Regions from separate parts of the Vibrio sp. AK197 genome, predicted to be linked through region 4. Evidence: predicted binding sites of a transcription regulator. Region 4 holds the regulator's gene; each other region holds the start of a gene.
What was found. The regulator PurR, encoded in region 4, represses purine synthesis genes. The targets are predictions, from matches to a motif close to TNANGNAAACGTTTNCNTNA.
Positions count from the first base shown of each region.

Region 1: the regulator PurR is predicted to act here: its motif matches at 3,717-3,736, upstream of purM (phosphoribosylformylglycinamidine cyclo-ligase).
Region 2: the regulator PurR is predicted to act here: its motif matches at 1,536-1,555, upstream of purT (formate-dependent phosphoribosylglycinamide formyltransferase).
Region 3: the regulator PurR is predicted to act here: its motif matches at 3,095-3,114, upstream of glyA (serine hydroxymethyltransferase).

Region 1 covers NZ_CP096430.1:700,752-706,078, reverse strand. The annotation lists gene M1D72_RS10350 (TraB/GumN family protein) at 1-58, shown strand, start outside; tRNA gene M1D72_RS10345 (tRNA-Pro) at 621-697, opposite strand; gene smrA (DNA endonuclease SmrA) at 1,218-1,799, shown strand; gene rluF (23S rRNA pseudouridine(2604) synthase RluF) at 1,901-2,914, shown strand; gene upp (uracil phosphoribosyltransferase) at 2,997-3,623, opposite strand; gene purM (phosphoribosylformylglycinamidine cyclo-ligase) at 3,799-4,839, shown strand; gene purN (phosphoribosylglycinamide formyltransferase) at 4,842-5,327, shown strand, end outside.
Region 2 covers NZ_CP096430.1:1,426,777-1,432,103, reverse strand. The annotation lists gene M1D72_RS13815 (SLC13 family permease) at 1-1,356, opposite strand, end outside; gene purT (formate-dependent phosphoribosylglycinamide formyltransferase) at 1,616-2,794, shown strand; gene M1D72_RS13805 (thiopurine S-methyltransferase) at 2,861-3,508, opposite strand; gene M1D72_RS13800 (phosphoribosylglycinamide formyltransferase) at 3,853-4,626, shown strand; gene M1D72_RS13795 (DUF3187 family protein) at 4,731-5,327, shown strand, end outside.
Region 3 covers NZ_CP096430.1:2,305,441-2,310,767, reverse strand. The annotation lists gene vexH (vibriobactin export RND transporter permease subunit VexH) at 1-2,156, shown strand, start outside; gene M1D72_RS17750 (YitT family protein) at 2,225-2,824, opposite strand; gene glyA (serine hydroxymethyltransferase) at 3,171-4,421, shown strand; gene M1D72_RS17740 (hypothetical protein) at 4,473-4,799, opposite strand; gene lipA (lipoyl synthase) at 4,951-5,327, opposite strand, start outside.
Region 4 covers NZ_CP096430.1:2,033,239-2,038,565, reverse strand. The annotation lists gene M1D72_RS16560 (TfoX/Sxy family DNA transformation protein) at 1-471, opposite strand, end outside; cyclic di-GMP riboswitch class I at 568-660, opposite strand; gene purR (HTH-type transcriptional repressor PurR) at 819-1,826, opposite strand; gene elyC (envelope biogenesis factor ElyC) at 2,265-3,068, opposite strand; gene cmoM (tRNA uridine 5-oxyacetic acid(34) methyltransferase CmoM) at 3,182-3,973, shown strand; gene mukF (chromosome partition protein MukF) at 3,976-5,313, shown strand; gene mukE (chromosome partition protein MukE) at 5,294-5,327, shown strand, end outside.

The sequences.
Region 1 (5,327 bases), 1.3 Mb from region 4:
AGGCTTTGTGATTACGAAACTCAGCAATGAAGGGAACGCTCAGTGCTCATTTGGCTAAAAGCCAGAGAGTTCAAGAGAATTACTCAACCGCAGTATTTCTACTGCGTCTTTCTCAAATGTGGTCGGTGAAGAGGAATTCGATCGGACTGGCGCTCCAGACCATGACCCACTAGCCTTAAACACAAATATCTCTGCCAATAAACGTAAAAAAAGCCGCAGTATTTCTACTGCGGCTTTCTCAAATATGGTCGGTGAAGAGGAATTCGATCGGACTGGCGCTCCAGACCACGACCCACTAGCCTTGAACACAAATACCTCTGCCAATAAACGTAAAAAAGCCGCAGTATTTCTACTGCGGCTTTCTCAAATATGGTCGGTGAAGAGGGACTCGATCGGACTGGCGCTCCAGACCACGACCCACTAGCCTTAAACACAAATATCTTTGCCAAAAAACGTAAAAAAGCCGCAGTATTTCTGCTGCGGCTTTCTCAAATAGGGTCGGTGAAGAGGAATTCGATCGGACTGGCGATCCAGACCACGACCCACTAACCTTGAACACAAATACTTCTACCAATAAACGTAAAAAAGCCGCAGTATTTCTACTGCGGCTTTCTCAAATGTGGTCGGTGAAGAGGGATTCGAACCCCCGACCCTCTGGTCCCAAACCAGATGCGCTACCAAACTGCGCTATTCACCGAGTGCTTGCCATTATCGTTGGCAACGGAGGCGTATGATACGGATTCTTAATGTGAACGCAAGCCATTTTATGAAGTTTTTCTTGAATTACTTTCGTTCGCTCAAAACTCAATCAATCACGATAAAACGTGATTAAAGGCACAGCTTTCAACACTCTTTTCATGACTCGCTTTCGTTATTGATCTAAGTCAGTGTTGATTATTTAACCAACTCCTATGCTTAGCTTGTCTTCGATAACTTTAGTGATGGTATCGGCTGATTGTTGCTATCTGGTAATGCGTAGCAGGTGACAGAGCTTAGCTCATTGTCTTCAATAGGCCGAGAATGTATACGGGATCATCCGATAAGTTATCAACGGCAAATCTCCTCACTAAATCGCTTAGCGTTCATCTTAATCAGTGAACACTCGCTTTGCACCGGGTTAGATGTTTATCTAATCCGGTTTTTTGTTTTCCAAGATATCGTCACCGTTTCAGCCCTGATATACTCACCGTATTGTTCCCACTTTTTGAGAAGCCGTTATGTCTCAAGACGATGATTTTTCTCTGTTTCAAGAGATGATGGGGGATGTAAAACCTCTCCAACACGATACAGCAGAACATAAGAAAACCCATTCGGTGACAGAAGCCCAACTCGCAAAACGTGAGGCGGCAATTTGGCTTAATGAGGACAACCCTGAGTATCTCTCCGTCGAACACACCACCATGATCAAACCACAAGATGTGATTGAGTTTAAACGTGACGGCGTACAAGATGGCGTGTATCGCAAATTACGCTTAGGAAAGTATCCAATACAAGCTCGGCTCGACTTGCATCGAAAAACCATCAAGCAAGCCCGCGATGAAGTCATTAGGTTTCTCAAACAATGCATTGAAATGGACATACGCACTGTCGTGATTGTTCATGGACGTGGTGAGAAATCGAACCCACCAGCGTTGATGAAAAGTTATGTCGCAACTTGGCTGGAGCAAATTAAAGATGTGCAGTGTGCGCACAGTACGCAACGTCATCATGGCGGAACAGGCTCGGTTTACGTCTTACTGCGCAAAAGCAATGACAAAAAGCTAGAGAACCGAGAACGCCATCAAAAACGCATGGGCTAGCCCCCCTATTGGTGTTAAACTTAATCTCCTATATGAAAAGCAGCCTCTCGCTGCTTTTTCTTTCCCTAACGCCGTTGTGAAACGTAATAAAGAGAGTTCGCATGTCACAAAGTTCAGAGAAACGCCTTAATAAATACATCAGTGAGACAGGGTTTTGTTCGCGCCGAGAGGCCGATAAATTAATCGATCAAGGACGAGTAACGATTAATGGCGTCGTGCCAGAAATGGGGACCAAAGTTCAACTTGGTGATGAAGTGTGCATTGATGGTAAGCCTGTCGCCAGCAAAGAAAAACCTATCTACATTGCGCTCAACAAACCTACAGGCATCACCTGTACGACAGAACGCGACATTCCGGGCAACATCGTCGATTTTATCGGACATAAAAAACGTATATTTCCTATCGGTCGCCTTGATAAACCGTCTGATGGTTTGATTTTTTTAACCAACGATGGCGATATCGTCAATAAGATTTTGCGCGCGGGTAATAACCACGAGAAAGAGTATGTGGTTCGTGTCGATAAACCAGTAACTGATGAATTTATCAAACGTATGAGTTCCGGTGTCCACATTCTAGATACCGTCACCTTACCGTGTAAAGTCACCAAAGAAACCAAGTTTTCTTTTCGTATCGTGTTGACCCAAGGTTTAAACCGTCAAATTCGCCGTATGTGTGAATCTCTCGGTTACGAGGTCTACAAATTACGCCGTGTGCGGATTATGAACATCTCTTTAGATGGTATTCCCAATGGCGAGTGGCGCTATTTAAGCGATGATGAAGTTAAGCAGATTCTTACCATGTGCGAAAGCTCAAGTAGCACTGAGGAAGCCTCTAAGCTCGATGCCCAAGGGCGGAAGATTCGCAAAGCAACGGACGCTAAGTTGTATGATAGTCGAGAAGAGAACCAACCCTCTAAAGCTCGCCGTAATCAAACACGGACTTTTAAAGGGAATAATGCTGATACACTTCGCCATGCTCCAAATTCTAAGAAAGCACGTGGTGAGCAACCATCAAAACCGGCCAACAAATCTCGCTCGGGGCGCCCACAAACCAATGAATCACGCCCTAACGTAAACAAAAAGCGCGTTGGTGGAACGCTCAGCCTGAAAAAGTAATCCGGCTGAACGCTATAAATAAGCATATTTATCGATCAAAAAAGGGAGCGCTATGCTCCCTTTCTAATATCTCAGTAAACACCTATTTGGTGCCGAAGATCTTATCACCAGCGTCGCCAAGACCCGGTACGATATAGCCTTTATCGTTCAGCTTTTCATCGATAGCGGCGGTGTAAAGCTCAACGTCTGGGTGGGCTTTTTCGAGAGCTTCGATGCCTTCTGGTGCTGCCACTAAAACCAACACTTTAATGCTTTGGCATCCCTGCTCTTTCAGTAGATCAATCGTTGCAATCATTGATCCGCCAGTCGCAAGCATTGGGTCAACAACCAAAGCGATGCGCTCTTCAATATTCGAGGTTAATTTATTAAAGTAAGGGACTGGCTCAAGGGTTTCTTCATCACGGTAGATACCGACAACACTGATACGAGCGCTTGGCATATGCTCAAGTACGCCATCCATCATTCCAAGACCCGCGCGTAGAATCGGAACAACAGTAACTTTCTTACCTTTTAATTGATCAACTTCAACCGGACCATTCCAACCTTCAATGGTCACTTTCTCTGTTTCAAAATCAGAAGTCGCTTCATATGTGAGCAAGCTACCAACTTCGGTGGCTAATTCACGAAAACGCTTAGTGCTGATATCACCCTCTCGCATAAGACCTATCTTGTGTTTTACTAGCGGGTGTTTTACTTCAACAACTTTCATTTTCATCTCCGGCAATAGGCAAATTTTAATCAAACCTGCTGATTATATACGATTCCGGTTCAAATATCTTGATCTATCATAAGATAAAAAAACATGCGCAAACGTTTGCTCTTTAACTTTATACGCTGTTAGAATAGCGCCGTTTTCATATCCACAGATAACCGAGGACTTCCCTGTGAGCGGTAATAACTCTTCACTTAGCTACAAAGATGCAGGCGTTGATATTGATGCAGGCAACGCGTTAGTCGACCGAATTAAAGGTGCAGTAAAACGCACTCGTCGCCCAGAGGTCATGGGTGGCTTAGGTGGTTTTGGCGCATTATGCGAATTGCCAACCAAATACAAGCAACCGGTTCTGGTTTCAGGTACCGATGGTGTAGGGACCAAACTACGCCTCGCCTTGGATATGAACAAACACGATACTATCGGTATTGATTTGGTCGCAATGTGCGTCAACGATTTGATTGTGCAAGGTGCAGAGCCCCTCTTTTTCCTCGACTATTATGCAACGGGTAAACTGGATGTCGATACCGCAGCGGATGTTGTTTCGGGTATCGCAGAAGGCTGTGTTCAAGCAGGCTGTGCGCTGATTGGCGGAGAAACAGCTGAGATGCCAGGCATGTACGAAGGTGAAGACTACGATGTCGCTGGTTTTTGCGTCGGCGTCGTAGAGAAAGAAGACATTATCGATGGGACCAAAGTCCAAGCTGGTGATGCCCTTATTGCTGTTGGTTCAAGTGGCCCGCATTCTAACGGCTATTCATTGGTTCGTAAGATCCTTGAAGTGTCTAACGCAGATAAAAACGAGCAACTTGAAGGACGCAGTGTTGGTGAACACCTTCTAGAACCAACCAAAATTTATATTAAATCGGCACTGAAAATGATTGCCGAGCATGATATTCACGCGATTTCACACATCACAGGTGGTGGCTTCTGGGAGAACATTCCACGAGTCCTACCTCAAGGCACCAAAGCCGTGATCGATGGCAATAGCTGGCAATGGCCTGCGATTTTCTCTTGGTTGCAAGAGAAAGGCAATGTCGATACACACGAAATGTACCGTACATTTAACTGTGGTGTGGGCTTAATTGTCGCACTACCAAAAGCTCAAGCAGATGCCGCTGTCGAACTTCTTAAGCAAGAAGGCGAAAATGCTTGGGTCATTGGTGAGATCGCCACAGCAACAGATGAAGAAGAACAAGTAGAGATCAACTAAGCATGAAAAGTATTGTTGTTTTAGTTTCAGGAAATGGTACTAACTTACAAGCCATCATTGATGCCTGTGAAACCCAGATTAAAGATGGCAAAGTCACTGCTGTTTTTTCAAACAAAGCAACGGCGCATGCGTTAGAACGAGCAACAAAAGCGGGTGCCGCAGCGCTCGCTTTAGATCCGAAATCGTTTGAAACACGTGATGCGTTTGACCAGGAGTTAATGCGTCAAATCGACGAATACGAGCCAGATTTAGTCGTACTTGCTGGCTACATGCGTATTTTGAGTAACGAGTTTGTTCGTCGCTACCTTGGTCGAATGATCAACATTCATCCTTCTCTGCTGCCTAAATACCCTGGATTAAATACTTATCAGCGTGCGATCCACGCGGGCGATGAGGAGCACGGTACCAGCGTTCACTTTGTGACCGAGCAGCTTGATGGTGGGCCCGTTATTTTGCAAGCCAAAGTGCCGATTTTTGACGAAGATACA
Region 2 (5,327 bases), 610 kb from region 4:
ACAACCTAGTGTTGCACCTACTTTGACCATTTGCCGGCTCTCGATATGGCCCGTGGCATGAGCAAGAGCATTGGGCGGCGTACTGATTGGCAGTGACATGCCCAGCGATGCCGCAAAGGTCACCACTAAAATCATTGTCACTTCTCCGCCCAGCGGCGCAAGGCTGGTCATTGAGGCGCCAAGCGCTGCCATGATGGGCATAAGCAAGTTCGCGGTTGCCGTATGAGACATAAAGTTTGCCATCAATAAACACAATAACGCTGCGCCAAAAAGCACGACATATGGCGAGTACTGATCAAACGGAATGCTATTGACGACCAAGCTTGCTAAACCGGTTTGATCTAATGCAAGCCCAAGTGCGATACCACCCGAGACCAGCCACAAAACATCCCAAGAGATCTTTTTCAGGTCTTCTTTATTGATGATACCCGTTAATGAAAACACTGCCACGGGAATCAAAGCAATGGTATAGCTATTCATGCCGTGTAAGTCGCCCATTAGCCACAATAAAATCGTCAAACCAAAGGTAATATAAACGACGTACGCTTTGGGCGTTTTAAGAAACTTACCCTTTATAGAGAGCTCAATGCTACGCTGTTTCGCTGGATACAAACTGTTTAGTAATCCCCAAGCCAACGCCATCATCACGACCACAAAAGGAACGCCAAACACCATCCACTCGCCAAACGAAATTAAGTTGTCACCGACTAAATATTTAAGGGCGATGGCATTAGGAGGCGTGCCAATCGGTGTCCCTATTCCGCCGATATTGGCTGCGACAGGAATACATAAAGCAAACGCAACTTTTCCAGGATCTTTGGGAGCGAACAACGCCATCACCGGCGTTAAAATTGAGAGCATCATCGCCGTCGTCGCCGTATTGGACATAAACATCGAGAAGATAGCCGTAATCAGCATCAGTCCAAGCATCACGTACTTCGGGTTATGACCGAATGGTCGCAGTAAAACACGCGCTAAGTTAACATCCAAGCGATACTTGGTCGCGGCCATCGCCAGAAAAAAACCACCTAAAAACAGCATGATGATCGGGCTGGCAAAGGTTGCCATCACATCATGATAATCCAATAACTGACCGAAATGCGGTTGCCCTTGCTCAAGGCGTAAAAACACCACCCCTTTATTAGATAGCATCAGCAATTCAAGAAGAATGATCACCACAGATGTGGCGTAAATTGGAATGGGCTCTAACACCCAACATAAGGCCGCGAGTAAAAAGATGGCGATAACTCGCTGTTGCAGTACGGTAATGCCGTTAAAAGGAAACGCGGATAATGGGAGGCATAGCACCACAATAGGGATAACAATAGGTAGCCAGTATTTGATGGATAATCGCATAGTAAATAAAGCCTTGTTATTGTCACTGCGCCGAGAAAACACTCCTCGAACTTCATACTGTTTACTATCCTCGCGCTAAGACCGATTTCAGGCTTGGGGTTAGATCAAGGATTCCCTAATCGCCAACTTATTTGTTTAAAAACTGTGCTTTAGTTCTTAATTTGTCCACTTTTACACCACCACGCAAACGTTTGCTTTTTTATTAAAATTCCGTATCATGCGAGCCAAACATTGTTAAACACACCAATTTGAGGCTGTTATGTTTGGTTCAGCAACCCGAAAAAGTGCCACTCGTGTCTTGCTCTTAGGCTCTGGAGAATTAGGCAAAGAAGTCGCGATAGAATGTCAACGTCTTGGGCTAGAAGTCATTGCCTGTGACCGCTATGCCGATGCCCCGGCAATGCAAGTTGCCCATCGTAGCCACGTTCTAAACATGCTTGATGGTGAAGCGCTTGAAGCAATTATTGCTCTTGAAAAGCCGGACTTTGTCGTCCCTGAAATCGAAGCAATCGCGACGTCAAAATTGGTTGAGCTCGAAGCGACAGGTCTGAATGTCGTGCCTTCGGCTAAAGCCACTTTACTGACCATGAACCGTGAAGGAATTCGCCGTTTAGCGGCTGAAGAGCTAGGCCTCACCACTTCGCCATATCAATTTGCGGATAACTACCAAGACTTTGTCGCGGCGGTTGAACACGTGGGCTTACCGTGTGTCTGTAAGCCTGTTATGAGTTCATCAGGCAAAGGACAAAGTGTGATTAAAACACAGCAAGACATTGAAACTGCGTGGAATTACGCACAAGATGGCGGCCGCAGTGGCGCAGGACGAGTTATCGTCGAAGGCTTTATTGACTTTGACTATGAAATTACGCAATTAACCATCAGTGCTAGCGATGGCGTTCATTTCTGCGCCCCGATAGGCCATCGCCAAGAAGATGGCGATTACCGCGAGTCTTGGCAGCCACAAATGATGTCTGAAAAAGCGCAGCAAGCCGCTCAAGAAACCGCTGAAAAAATCGTCACGGCATTGGGGGGTTATGGTTTATTTGGTGTTGAATTGTTTGTGAAAGGTGACACTGTCATTTTTAACGAGGTCTCACCTCGCCCACATGATACCGGGCTTATCACACTTATTTCCCAAGATCTTTCAGAGTTTGCTCTGCATGTCCGTGCCTTTACTGGATTACCGATTGCTAGTATCACTCAATACGGCCCTTCCGCCTCCGCAGTGATACTTGGTCAGGGCACTTCCGGTGATATTCAGTTCTCCGGTATCAATGAGGCTTTAGCGTCACCAAAAACCCAGTTACGCCTGTTTGGTAAACCAGAAATTGATGGTCGACGCCGCCTTGGTGTTGTCGTAACACAACGTGACGACCTAGAAACCGCAATCAGCGATGCGGTAGCAGCAGCTCAAAGCGTTAACGTTATTTACAACTGATTCGGTTTTCACCATACACCTCCAATAAAAAGGCTTACCTCAAGGTAAGCCTTTTTACATCGCTGATTATGATTCGATCAAGAACACTTCTTCAGCAAAGCGACTCATGCCCTTATCGGCGATTTTAGGATGTGTGTCATCGGCGTCATCACGATACAAATGCGTGATCGTATACCCTTGAAACAGTTCACGCACTTCTTGCTCGGTGACCGAAAATGGCGGGCCAGACATTTCATCTTGGTTATAATCCAACGTCACTAACAGAACGCGGCCACCTGGATTCAGTGACTGTTTTATGCGCTCAGCATACTCGACTCGCATCTCCTTTGGCAAAGCCACCAGCGCGGCACGGTCATAAATAATGTCCACGCTTTCAATTGGCGCGGTAAAAAAGTCGCCAACATAAATCGAGAGTTCATCAAACTGATAGAGCTCATGCCTTGCGTCCACAGGAATCACAAGCGGAGTGTAGAAGTGCTCCGCAAAAAAAGAGCGGACAGCGATGTTACTCAGCTCAACCCCCTGCACGTCATTGTGTTTACTGGCCAGCCACACCAAATCTTCACTTTTACCACACAGTGGAACCAAAACTTTATCTTCGCGCTTTGGCTGAAGCTTAGGCCAAAATTGAATTAATAAGGGGTGAACATCGTCTTGATGAAAGCCAATTTGGTTAGATGCCCACTTTCTATGCCAGAACTCAGGATCTCGCATTCTGATTCCTTATGTTTACCGATTATTATGGCTATTAGAATAAACGAATTAGATCAATTTCGATAGGTAAACAAGCCGTTCAGACTTGGTTCATAAAAGCCGCTCTATACTGACTCTCATCACATAGGATATTGGATAAAGAATTAAGGATTCGATCACGTAATTGATTGGAATTTAGGCACAATTGAGATCTAATTCAAGCTTTTGACCGTTAGCTAAATTAAGACTCTTGGAACTCTGACAATTACCCCCATAACTGAACTGTAGACTTTGATTTGTCGCGTTTTACCGAACTTTTCGTCACCCACTTTCTGAGTAAAACAACAACAAATTAAGGAGAGCGTATGAGTTTATTATTGCGCACTACCGCATTGATGCTTTTAGTTTTAAGTCGCGCCCCTGCTTTTGCGGCCACGGTAAGTTTAAATCCGGAAGAAAATGGGCCTGAAACAAAGCAAAACCAAGTTTGCTCCAAAACGTTCAGGCACAATTTAAGCGGCCTTTACGGAATTGAGTCTCATCATATTAGCCCAATTCAACCCTACAATGATTTTGATGTGCTCTACAGCAAGGCACACCAAGCGCAAGCCGAGTTAGAAACCTTATGCAAAGGTGCCGCGCTTCATACCAATACACAGCCCCATTTTGCTGGCGTAAAATCTTATCAACGCTCTGTCGACAAAATTGAGCACGAACTGGGCGGCCGTGCAGACCGAATCACTGACCTCGCGCGAGCAACATTAGTTGCCGATGATGTACCAAGCTTAATGGAAGCTTACGAAGTGCTAAGCCGTGAAACCACCATCCTCAAAGTAAAAAACCGCTTTAAAAACCCAGCACAATCTGGTTATCGTGACCTCAATGTACTGGTTCAACTGCCTAAGACCCAAATTATTGCCGAAGTGCAGCTCCACCTGAAAGCCATTGCGGATGTAAAAAGCGGCCCTGAGCATCGCCTCTACGAACAGATCCAAAAGATTGAACGTATTGCCGCAAAAGAAAAACGCCGAGCAAATGAATTTGAATTAGCACAAATTGCCAAAATGAGAAGCGAATCTAAACGTTTGTATCAAGACGCGTGGCAACCTTACATCACCACACATTTATCTGCTGCTTAATCAAAAAAGAGGTGACTCAGCAATGAGTTACCTCTTTTTTGTGATTTTCATCGAAATAATTTAACTATACTATGACTAGCTAACCCCTATTTTCGATGTAGCTTATGAAGTATCACTATCTCTTAATATCGTTGATGTGGCTTCCAGCATTCGGTCACAGTGCTGAGTCTATCGCGGACAATAATTATGGCCCGTTAAAAACCTATACCCAGACTCCTTTTCGAACCAATAGCCTCTCTCCACAGTTGCAATCCAGCTTTCCAAAATCAAAAAACGACGTTGAGCTCTATATCAATGGAACCGCAGCCAGTGTCTGGGCGGTCAATTCCGATTACGAGCTGGATTACTATCAAAATCAAATCGCGTTTGGTGGTCTCTGGCAGGCAACACCGGATTGGAAGTTTGGTCTAAACTACCGATGGAATTATGCGGGTAACAATCATATTGATGGCTTAACCATCGGTTTCCATGATTTGGTCGGTTTAAGTCAGAACGGTCGTGATGATGTCGAAAATGATCGTTTTGTCATGGATTTACCTGACTACGGTATTGAGCAGCGTGACTTTCGTGGTAAAACCTTAAGCCAAGCCATCACCGCTTACGGGCAATATTTGTTATTTGCCAATCAAAACCACGCCTTCTCTATCGGTAGTTCACTTTACTACAATCACTTCGACGCGAGCCTCTTTCAATCAAACGAC
Region 3 (5,327 bases), 270 kb from region 4:
TTGACTATGATTCGACGGTGTTTATCGAGCGTTCCATCTCTGAAGTCTACAGCACACTATTTATCACGGGCGGTTTGGTGATTTTGGTGCTGTATATTTTCATCGGTCAAGCACGTGCGACTTTAATTCCAGCTGTCACGGTACCTGTGTCTCTCATTTCTTCATTTGTTGCGGCCTATTATTTTGGCTTTTCTATCAACTTGATTACCTTGATGGCGCTGATCTTATCCATCGGGCTGGTCGTCGATGATGCAATTGTGGTGGTTGAAAATATTTTCCATCACATTGAACGAGGCGAAAAGCCACTGCTTGCCGCCTATAAAGGCGCTCGTGAAGTTGGGTTTGCTGTGATAGCGACAACATTGGTGCTCGTGATGGTGTTCCTACCAATATCCTTTATGGATGGTATGGTTGGATTACTGTTCACCGAGTTCTCGGTGTTACTGGCGATGTCGGTGATTTTCTCTTCTCTCATTGCGCTCACGTTGACGCCTGTTTTAGGCAGCAAAATCCTGAGTGCCAATGTCAAACCGAATCGGTTTAATCGTGTGGTTGATGATCTATTTTCTCGCTTAGAAACGGGCTATCGCCGCGTGCTTGGCTATGCTCTGCGCTGGAAATGGGCGGCTCCGGTGATTATTTTGGCCTGTATTGCGGGCAGTTTTGGCTTGCTGAAGTTGGTGCCTGCTCAGCTGACTCCGTCAGAAGACCGAGGGGTTATCTTTGCCTTTGTACGTGGTGCAGATGCGACCAGTTATAATCGTATGTCTGCCAATATGGATTTAGTCGAAGAGCGACTGTTGCCATTACTCGGCCAAGGTTTCTTAAAGTCATTTAGCATTCAATCTCCGGCGTTTGGAGGTAATGCGGGTGATCAAACGGGGTTCGTGATCATGATTTTGGATGATTGGAACGAACGTGATATTACCGCGCAAAATGCCTTAGGCGAAGTACGTAAGGCGCTCGCTGGGATTCCGGATGTTCGTGTGTTTCCGTTTATGCCCGGGTTTCGTGGGGGATCGAGTGAACCTGTGCAGTTTGTGATCGGAGGGTCGGACTATCAAGAGTTACAAGGTTTAGCCGAGACACTCAAACAACGTGCGGAAGACTCCCCTTTGATGGAAGGGGCGGACATTAATTATTCTGAAAAGACACCAGAGCTGGTGGTTACTGTGGATAAACAGCGCGCTGCAGAGCTGGGAGTCAGTGTCGCCGATATCTCCAACACCTTAGAGGTGATGCTCGGTGGGAAAAAAGAAACCACGTTTGTTGAACGTGGTGAAGAGTATGACGTTTATCTGCGTGGTGATGAAAACAGCTTCAATAATGCTGCCGATCTGAGTCAAATATACATGCGTACCCAGCGAGGTGAGTTGGTGACCTTGGATGCATTAACTCGAATTGATGAAGTGGCGTCTGCGATTCGTCTTTCTCACTACAATAAACAGAAAGCGATTACGGTTACTGCTAATTTGTCGCAAGGTGCGACGTTAGGGGCGGCGCTCGATTTTCTTGATCAGCAAGCGCTTGAGGTGTTGCCTGGCGATGTCAGTGTTAGCTATTCAGGGGAGTCGAAAGACTTTAAAGAGAATCAATCGAGTGTGCTGGTGGTTTTCGCTTTGGCCTTGTTGGTCGCTTATTTAGTGCTAGCGGCTCAGTTTGAAAGCTTCATTAACCCACTGGTGGTGATGTTTACCGTTCCGATGGGAGTGTTTGGCGGCTTTCTTGGCATGTGGCTAATGGGTGAGGGGATGAACATCTACAGCCAAATTGGCATGATTATGTTAATTGGCATGGTCACCAAAAATGGCATTTTGATTGTTGAGTTTGCCAACCAACTTCGTGATCGTGGGATTGAGTTTGAAAAGTCGATAGTGGATGCAGCTGCGCGTCGATTGCGGCCAATTTTGATGACAGCCTTTACCACGTTAGCTGGCGCGATTCCATTAATTACCTCTCAAGGGGCTGGCTATGAAAGCCGAGTCGCGGTCGGGACGGTCATCTTCTTTGGAATGGGATTTGCGACGTTAGTTACCTTGTTTGTGATTCCTGCAATGTATCGCCTCATTTCCGCCTCGACGCGTTCTCCTGGTCATGTGGAAGCCGAGCTTAATCTTGAATTGAGTCATGATGTTAAAGCTCGTTCGACACATTAGCGGCATGTGTGTGTTTGGAGGACTAAAAAGCCCGCGTTTGCGGGCTTTTGCATTATGACATCGCCACTCTAACTGTAGGTAACGGTATAACGAGTTGGTTTATGATTCATGGCCAGTACAATATTGAGTACCACTGCGCCAAGTACCGAGAGGGCGATAGTCAGAGAGGAAACAAAGAAAAATGACGCCACCAAAATCGCGCAGTCCAACACCATTTGTGACTTGCCGACTGAGAGGCCAAATTTATCTTGAAGGTAAAGGCACAAGACATTAAACCCGCCAAGACTCGCACGATGGCGAAATAGAATCAGCATACCGAGGCCCATCAACAAGCCTCCAATCACGGCGCAATATATCTCATTAATCATATCGACATGGATGACCAAGTCAGAATGATCGACCAGAATCGACACTAAGCCGCCTGCCACCGCACTATTCAGAGCAAAGGTGCCTCCAAATCGCCGCCAAGCCATTAAGTAAAATGGGCTATTAATTAAAAAGTACAAACTGCCAAAAGAGAGTGGAACAAAATGGGTCGCGAGTAGGGCTAAACCTGTGGTTCCTCCAGTCAGTAAGCCAACAGATTTTAAAAAGAATACCCCTTGGGCAACAAGAAAGGTGCCCGTTGCAATGGCGATCCAATCTTCCTTTATTGAATGTTTTTCCATCAATTTTAATTTAAGTATGAGAAATATGACGAGCATACTAAGGAAAACCTCAGATTTTCGGTAGCTTGGAAGGGAAAATTAAGGTAAACCTATGTAATTATGATTTTACGCAGTGTAAAGGTCTAAGTTGACACTTCTGCTAATAGGGATATACCCAGCTTAATTGCTTTATACTGGACGTAAGTCATCATGAAAAAACTGCATGACAAAAAGTGAAATTTTCGCTTTATGACCTTAAGTATATTCTGTAGAATGCGCGCCATATTACGGTGACGAAAACGTTTGCTTTTGGTCGTTGAATGGTTTTTTCGCAATTTTCAGTAAAAATCTGAGTCAGGAGATACAGATGCTAAAGCGTGATATGAACATCGCAGATTATGATGCCGAGCTGTTTGCAGCAATCCAGGAAGAAACACTTCGCCAGGAAGAACACATTGAACTTATCGCTTCAGAAAACTACACCAGTCCACGTGTAATGGAAGCACAAGGCTCTCAGCTTACTAACAAGTACGCTGAAGGCTATCCAGGCAAGCGCTACTACGGTGGTTGTGAATACGTCGACAAAGCAGAAGCTCTCGCGATCGATCGCGCATGCCAACTGTTTGAATGTGAATACGCAAACGTGCAGCCACACTCTGGTTCGCAGGCAAACAGTGCAGTGTATATGGCGCTACTTAACCCAGGCGACACGGTTTTAGGTATGAGCCTTGCGCACGGTGGCCACCTGACTCACGGTTCTCCAGTGAACTTCTCTGGTAAGCACTACAACGTTATTCCTTACGGTATTGATGCCCAAGGTCAAATCAATTACGACGAGATGGAAGCGCTTGCTCTAGAGCACAAACCAAAGATGATCATTGGTGGTTTCTCGGCTTATTCGCAAATCGTTGATTGGAAACGTATGCGTGACATTGCCGATAAGGTTGATGCTTACCTGTTTGTTGATATGGCGCACGTTGCTGGTCTAATTGCTGCGGGTGTTTACCCAACGCCACTACCTCACGCACACGTTGTGACCACCACAACTCACAAAACATTAGCAGGCCCTCGTGGTGGTTTGATTTTGTCAAACGCTGGCGAAGACATGTATAAAAAACTGAACTCAGCGGTATTCCCTGGTGGCCAAGGTGGTCCTTTGATGCACGTGATTGCTGGTAAAGCCGTCGCGTTCAAAGAAGCGATGGAACCTGAATTCAAAGCCTATCAGGCTCGTGTTGTTGAAAATGCAAAAGCGATGGTTGCTCAATTCCAAGAGCGTGGCTACAAAATCGTCTCTAACAGCACAGAAAATCATTTGTTCCTAGTGGATTTGATCGACAAAGATATCACAGGTAAAGAGGCGGATGCGGCTCTTGGCGCGGCAAACATCACTGTGAACAAAAACTCAGTGCCTAATGACCCTCGCAGCCCGTTTGTGACATCTGGTATCCGTGTTGGTACGCCAGCGATTACTCGCCGTGGCTTTACCGTAGAAGATGCCAAGCAGCTGGCTAATTGGATGTGTGATGTTCTAGATAACATCAATAGTGAAGCGGTGATTGAAGAGACTAAGCAAAAAGTGCTTGAGATTTGTAAGCGTCTACCTGTTTACGCTTAACAGTAAAGGCTCGTATAAAAAAGCCCGCGATACTCGCGGGCTTTTTTGTGGTTACTTATTAATGTTTAGTAAGGTGCCTGATTTGCACTTAAACGAGTAATACTTGCTGGTTTCATTAAACTTCCCTAACCCTTCGCCGTCACAGTAGTCAATGTTGATATCGCGCATTGTGGTTAAGGTGTCTTCACTGTCGAGTGCGAATTTAGCGCCGTCAGCACAGGCGATACGAATGCGGCCATCGTCGCTTACAGAATAGAGGTCAACTTCTGTGTTACACAGTTCAAATGAGGCTTCGCGGTAGTTATCTTGTGAAGTTGTGGATGAGCATCCAGCCACTGAGGCGGCGATAACCACCATAGCAAGTCCAAGCTTTTTCATAATAGTTCCTTGAAATGGCGTGAATTAGGTTTCTAGTCACGAGGTTTTAAATTAAGACTATCCACACTGTGCGACCTTTTCAAGATGAATACTAAAAAGGGTTAGTCGAATGACTAACCCTTTTCGAAGCTTGTGGCAGAGATCGAATTGGTTATTTGATCTCTACACCTTTTGCTTGAAGGTCAGCATGGTACGAAGAACGTACAAATGGCCCGCAGGCAGCGTGTGTGAAACCCAGTTCCAGAGCAATGTCTTTTAATTCATCAAACTCTGATGGCGGCACATAACGTTCTACCGGCAAGTGGTGACGGCTTGGCGCAAGGTATTGACCAAGGGTCAGCATGGTGACGCCATGGGCACGTAAATCTTTCAGGACTTCGACGATCTCTTCTTTGGTTTCCCCAAGGCCCATCATCAAACCTGATTTAGTCGGGACATCAGGGTGTTGCTGTTTAAATTTTTGTAGCAGTTGTAAAGACCACTTGTAGTTCGCGCCAGGACGCGCCTTACGGTAAAGGCGCGGTGCGG
Region 4 (5,327 bases):
ATCTTGGATTGCACGGTATGCCTCTAGTGCACCAGTCTTTTCCAGTTGTTCCACGGAAGAGATACCGGCTTTTTTAAGCATTCTTTCTGTTGCAAGCCTAAGATTGGGAAGATCTTTCAAGCGGTCAGGTTTCGCTTGTTGCTGGGTTTGTTTTTCTTTCTTAGCAATCGATAGTGCATCTTTTGCTAAAGTCAGAATGTAATCGGTGTTACTTGGCCAGTCCATTGGCATTGCATAGTACTTAGTGACGACGGGGAAACCGCGTTTTTTGTAGACATAAGGTTCATAACCTAAGTCTTTAAACTCTCCTGTCGACTTCTCATTCGCGCGAATATGGAGTTTATCTCCGACCACAAGTGCGAACATTGTGTCGTCAACAAAAATCCCAAATCCGCCAAACATTGAACGAGATTTTACTCTGCCTAGCTGCTCGAATAGACGCATTGAATCTTTAAGTACTGGTTTGTCCATGCTTATTTTCTCGGTTTGATGCCACCAGTTCAGGTCCGAGAGATTAGCAAAACTATGCAAACTATTGTCAGTATGTTGTTAATTTGCATATTTGCCATCGGCAACCCCGCTACCTTTCATAACTGTCACTTATGGGTAAGGCCGGAAGCTTTGCGTCCCATCCTTTCGAATGGTTTGCCCTGTGCGTGGCTTGGTTACGTTGTTACATCAAGAAACAGCATAAAACAGGTTGTGCGGGACCGATCACGATTTATATTCAAAAATGTGATCTTGGTTCAGGTAATGATTTCAAAGTATGCGATTGATCCAGAAAATAAGTCATTCATCACAGACGTACGCTATGTTGTTTATTTATTTAGAGTTTTTACTGTATGGCGTTCAACAATTTCAGGGTGCATTTCAAAAATTCGCTTGTCATGCTCTTTATCTTTGATGCGCTCTAACAGGATCTCAAAAGCGTTCTTACCCACGCGGCGCTTGGGCTGGTGGATGGTAGTCAGAGGAGGTGAAAAGTATTCAGCTAGTTCAATATTGTCATATCCAATCACGGACATATCTTCTGGAATGCGGATCCCATTTTGCTGCAATCGGCTCATAAGCCCCAATGCCATAGTATCGTTGAAGCAGAAAACCGCGGTTGGTTTATGATCCCAAGAGGCAATTTTGTCTGCAGCGAGGACGGCGGTATCACATTCGAAGTTACCTTCAAGGATCCAATCCTCGTTGACGGGGAGATTGGCTTCGCTCATTGCGCGTTTAAAGCCTTGAATGCGTTCTTGGCAAGCCGCTTTTTCAAAGTGGCCACTCAAGCAAGCAATGTCACGATGACCATGGTCAATCAGATATTTGGTGGCGAGGTAGCCTCCTTCTTCTGAATTATCAATGATCTTATCAGCCTGAGAACTCTCAGGACCCCAGTCCATGATGACTTTTGGAATATCGGAGTGACGTTCAAGCATTTCTGATAGCTCTTGAGTCAGGTCAGAACACATCACTAAAATGCCGTCTACACGCTTTTCTGCCAGCATACGAATGTAATCGCGTTGCTTTTCGTAGATACCGCCGGTATTACACAAAATCAAAGTATAACCTTGGCGATAACAGTAACTTTCTACACCGTCGATCACTTCAGAAAAGAACAAGTTAGTCGACTGGGTAACTAGCATACCAATCGAGCGGGTCGTATTGCATTTCAAGCTGCGTGCAACGGCACTCGGAGCATAATTAAGCTCCTTGACTGCTTCCATTACCTTCTCTTGTGTTGCTTCCGCAACAAAACGAGTTTTATTAATGACATGAGATACAGTTGTTGTTGACACGCCGGCTAAACGGGCGACATCTTTAATGGTAGCCATAGGGTTTGTCCACTCGAAAGTACTGCTAGATGTTGGGTAAAATAAGTAAGCTGAATGACATGGAATTTATACGGATTATAAATACAAAAAACCGCTCTTAAATTAAGCGGTTCATCACTGTCAAGCTTCTAGTTATAGTCATTTTCGGCGTAGATTCTAGACTGCATTGTTGCTTGAGGCAAACAAAAACCGTGACTAATTCATCTTTCTGACATTTTTCTAAGGTAACGAACCACAGGGTTAATATAGGCGGTTTTTATCAATCTTCAGCATGGTTCGCGCCGATTTTGAGATACATTTCCATAACCTAAAATTTAGACTGGCAGCTACATCACTGATTGCGAAAATTGAGAATCACGGTTTGCTGAAGGTTGAAATTATCGATAAAAAAGCCGAAGCAATAACTTCGGCTGGATACAAGGCGAGCACTACGGCCATTTAAGCGTTGGTGTGCTGCGCCTCGATGGCGGTCTCTTCATAGTCTGAAGCCCAATCTCTCAGGGTTTGCCAAATTTTACCTAAGAGCTCATGCCAAAAAATTTCAGTTTGTTCAATATACTTACCTCGAGGTGTGTAGCGTTCCCAAACTTGAGAGATTTCCTTTTGAGCCAGATAGTTGGTTGGCGCTGGGTAGGGTTCTAAACCAGCGGCATGAAACTCATTCAGAGCTCGCTGCATATGGCTGGCTGACGTGACTAAGACCAAGTTCTTATTACGCACAAATGCAGCCGCTTGGCGCGCTTCTTCCCAGGTATCCTTAGCGGTTTCTAACAAGATAATATCGGATTTTGATACCCCAAGCGCTAAGGCAACTTTGGCCATCATGCGAGCATTACTGACTTCTGACCCACCAGAATATCCCGATAAAATCAGCTTGGCCCCTGGGTACATTCGCAATACCCGAATTCCCTCGGTTAAGCGCATCAATCCCGTCCTACTCAGTTGAGAGGTTGGCGGAATATCATCATCGACCACGTGGCTGCTGCCCAGTACCATCACGTAATCGATGGCATCATCAACCGGGAAAAACGCAGAATGTTGGCGCTCCATCGGCATTAAAAGACGTGAAGAAACGGGTTGGAACGCAATTAAAAAGATACCTATAAACGAAAATAGTACAATCAAACAGCCCGACTTCTGACGTGTGGTGAACATAATCAGCATCAGGCCAATAAAGCCAATGATTAACATTGCTGGTAGTGGCATCAGCAGCGCTGATACAACCTTTTTCAGCTCAAACATACTTAAATAGCCCGAAAAAACATCAGTTGATTATAAAAAAAGACAATGCCTCTTTATTCCTGCGGATCTTGTGACAGAATAGCGACACATTAATTCATGATAACGCAAGCCCAGTGATAGAAGACCGTAATTTCGACGACATTGCCCACAAATTTGCAAAAAACATTTACGGCTCCGATAAAGGAAAAATCCGCCAAGTGATTGTTTGGCAAGATCTTGAGCAGATTCTAGCAGAGTTTGGTGGTGAGGATAAACCACTGCATGTGTTAGATGCCGGGGGCGGATTGGCACAGATGTCGCAAAAGATTGCGCGGCTCGGACATCACGTCACGTTATGTGATCTATCTTCTGAAATGCTTGAACTTGCTAAGCAGGAAATCGAAAAGCAGGCTTTGCTTAAGCAGTATCGCTTTGTTCATTCTCCCATTCAAATGATTGATAAACACCTGAACGAAAAGGTGGATATTGTGATGTTTCATGCGGTGATGGAATGGTTGGCGGATCCGAAATCGGCGTTAGAAGTGGCGCTAAAGCAGCTAAAGCCTGGTGGGATTGCGTCTGTGATGTTTTATAACCAGCATGGTCTGGTGTACAAAAATGTCTCTTGTGGCAATTTGCCCCACATATTAGAAGGCATGCCACACCGTAAGCGGTTCAAGCTACAACCATCGCATGGGTTATACCCGGAAGATGTTTATCAATGGATCTCGAACGCCGGCTTTGATATTCAAGGTAAGTCGGGTATTCGTTGCTTTAATGATTACATTGGTAATGGGCCCAATATGGGCGAATACCAGTTTGACGATGTATTAGCTCTTGAAAAGAAATATTGTCGACAAGAGCCGTACCTCTCATTAGGTCGATACATTCATGTATGGGCTAAGAAAAAAGAACAACAGGAATAATAATGAGTGAGATAACTCAGGACGCTGCTAGCCAGCCAATTGACGAGTTGGTGGGCTGGGTCAAGCAACACGATTTCTCATTAAATCTTACCAACGAACGGTTAGCATTTTTGATCTCTCTTGCGGTGTTAAGCAACGAGCGATACGACGAAGAGTTAGGCGAAGGGGAATTGCACGATGCGTTCACTATCGTTACGCGACTCTTTGAAGATACGGGTGAGCCTTCGGCATTTCGAGCGAACAATGCGATTAATGAATTGGTGAAACAGCGTCTGATTAGCCGCTTTACCAGTGAAATTAACGACGGAGCCAGTATTTATCGTCTCTCACCACTGGCCGTCGGTATTACCGACTACTATGTGCGCCACCGTGAATTTTCTAAACTCAAACTTTCAATCCAGCTCTCGATGGTGGCGGGTGAAATGGCGAAAGCCGTTGAAGCTGCTCAGCAGGGGGGAACGGCTGGCCACTGGAAGAAAAACGTTTACGGCGTGTTACGGTATTCCGTTGGCGAGATTTTCGACCAAATTGACCTCAACCAACGCGTTATGGATGAGCAACAGCAAACGGTGAAAGAGCAAATCGCCGAACTGCTTAACAAAGACTGGCGCGAAGCGATTCATAACTGTGAACAGTTGTTGTCCGAAACCTCCTCCACGTTAAAAGAACTGCAAGACACCTTGCAAGCGGCAGGGGATGAGCTTCAAACCCAGATTTTGGATATTCAAGAACGTGTGCATGGGGACCCCGAACTCGACATCATCGACGAGACCTTATTTGGCTTGCAAATGAAGCTCGACCGCATTACCAGTTGGGGCCAGCAAGCGATTGATTTATGGATTGGCTATGATCGCCACGTGCATAAATTTATTCGAACTGCGATTGATATGGATAAAAATCGTGCGTTTAGTACACGTCTGCGTCAGTCACTTAAAGAGTATTTTGATGCGCCATGGCTGCTTACGTTTGCCGACGCTGAGCGATTGATGGACCTTCGAGATGAAGCGTTAGTCCTTCGTAATGACGAAGTGACGGGACACGTGCCACTCGAAGTCGAATATGAAGAATTTCAACAAGTCAATGATGAGCTCTCTGAGCGAATTGGTGACATGCTCGCGGTACACAAGCAGGACAAAACACCCATTGATTTGGGGTCGGTTCTTCGTGATTACCTGGCCGAGCACCCTCAAACTCATCACTTTGATCTCGCCAGAATTATTGTCGACCAGGCGGTACGCTTAGGGTATTCGGAATCCGATTACCAAGCAATTCAACCGGACTGGACAGCGATCAACGATTTTGGTGCAAAGGTACAAGCAAATGTCATCGACAGATATTAATGAATATATGCCAG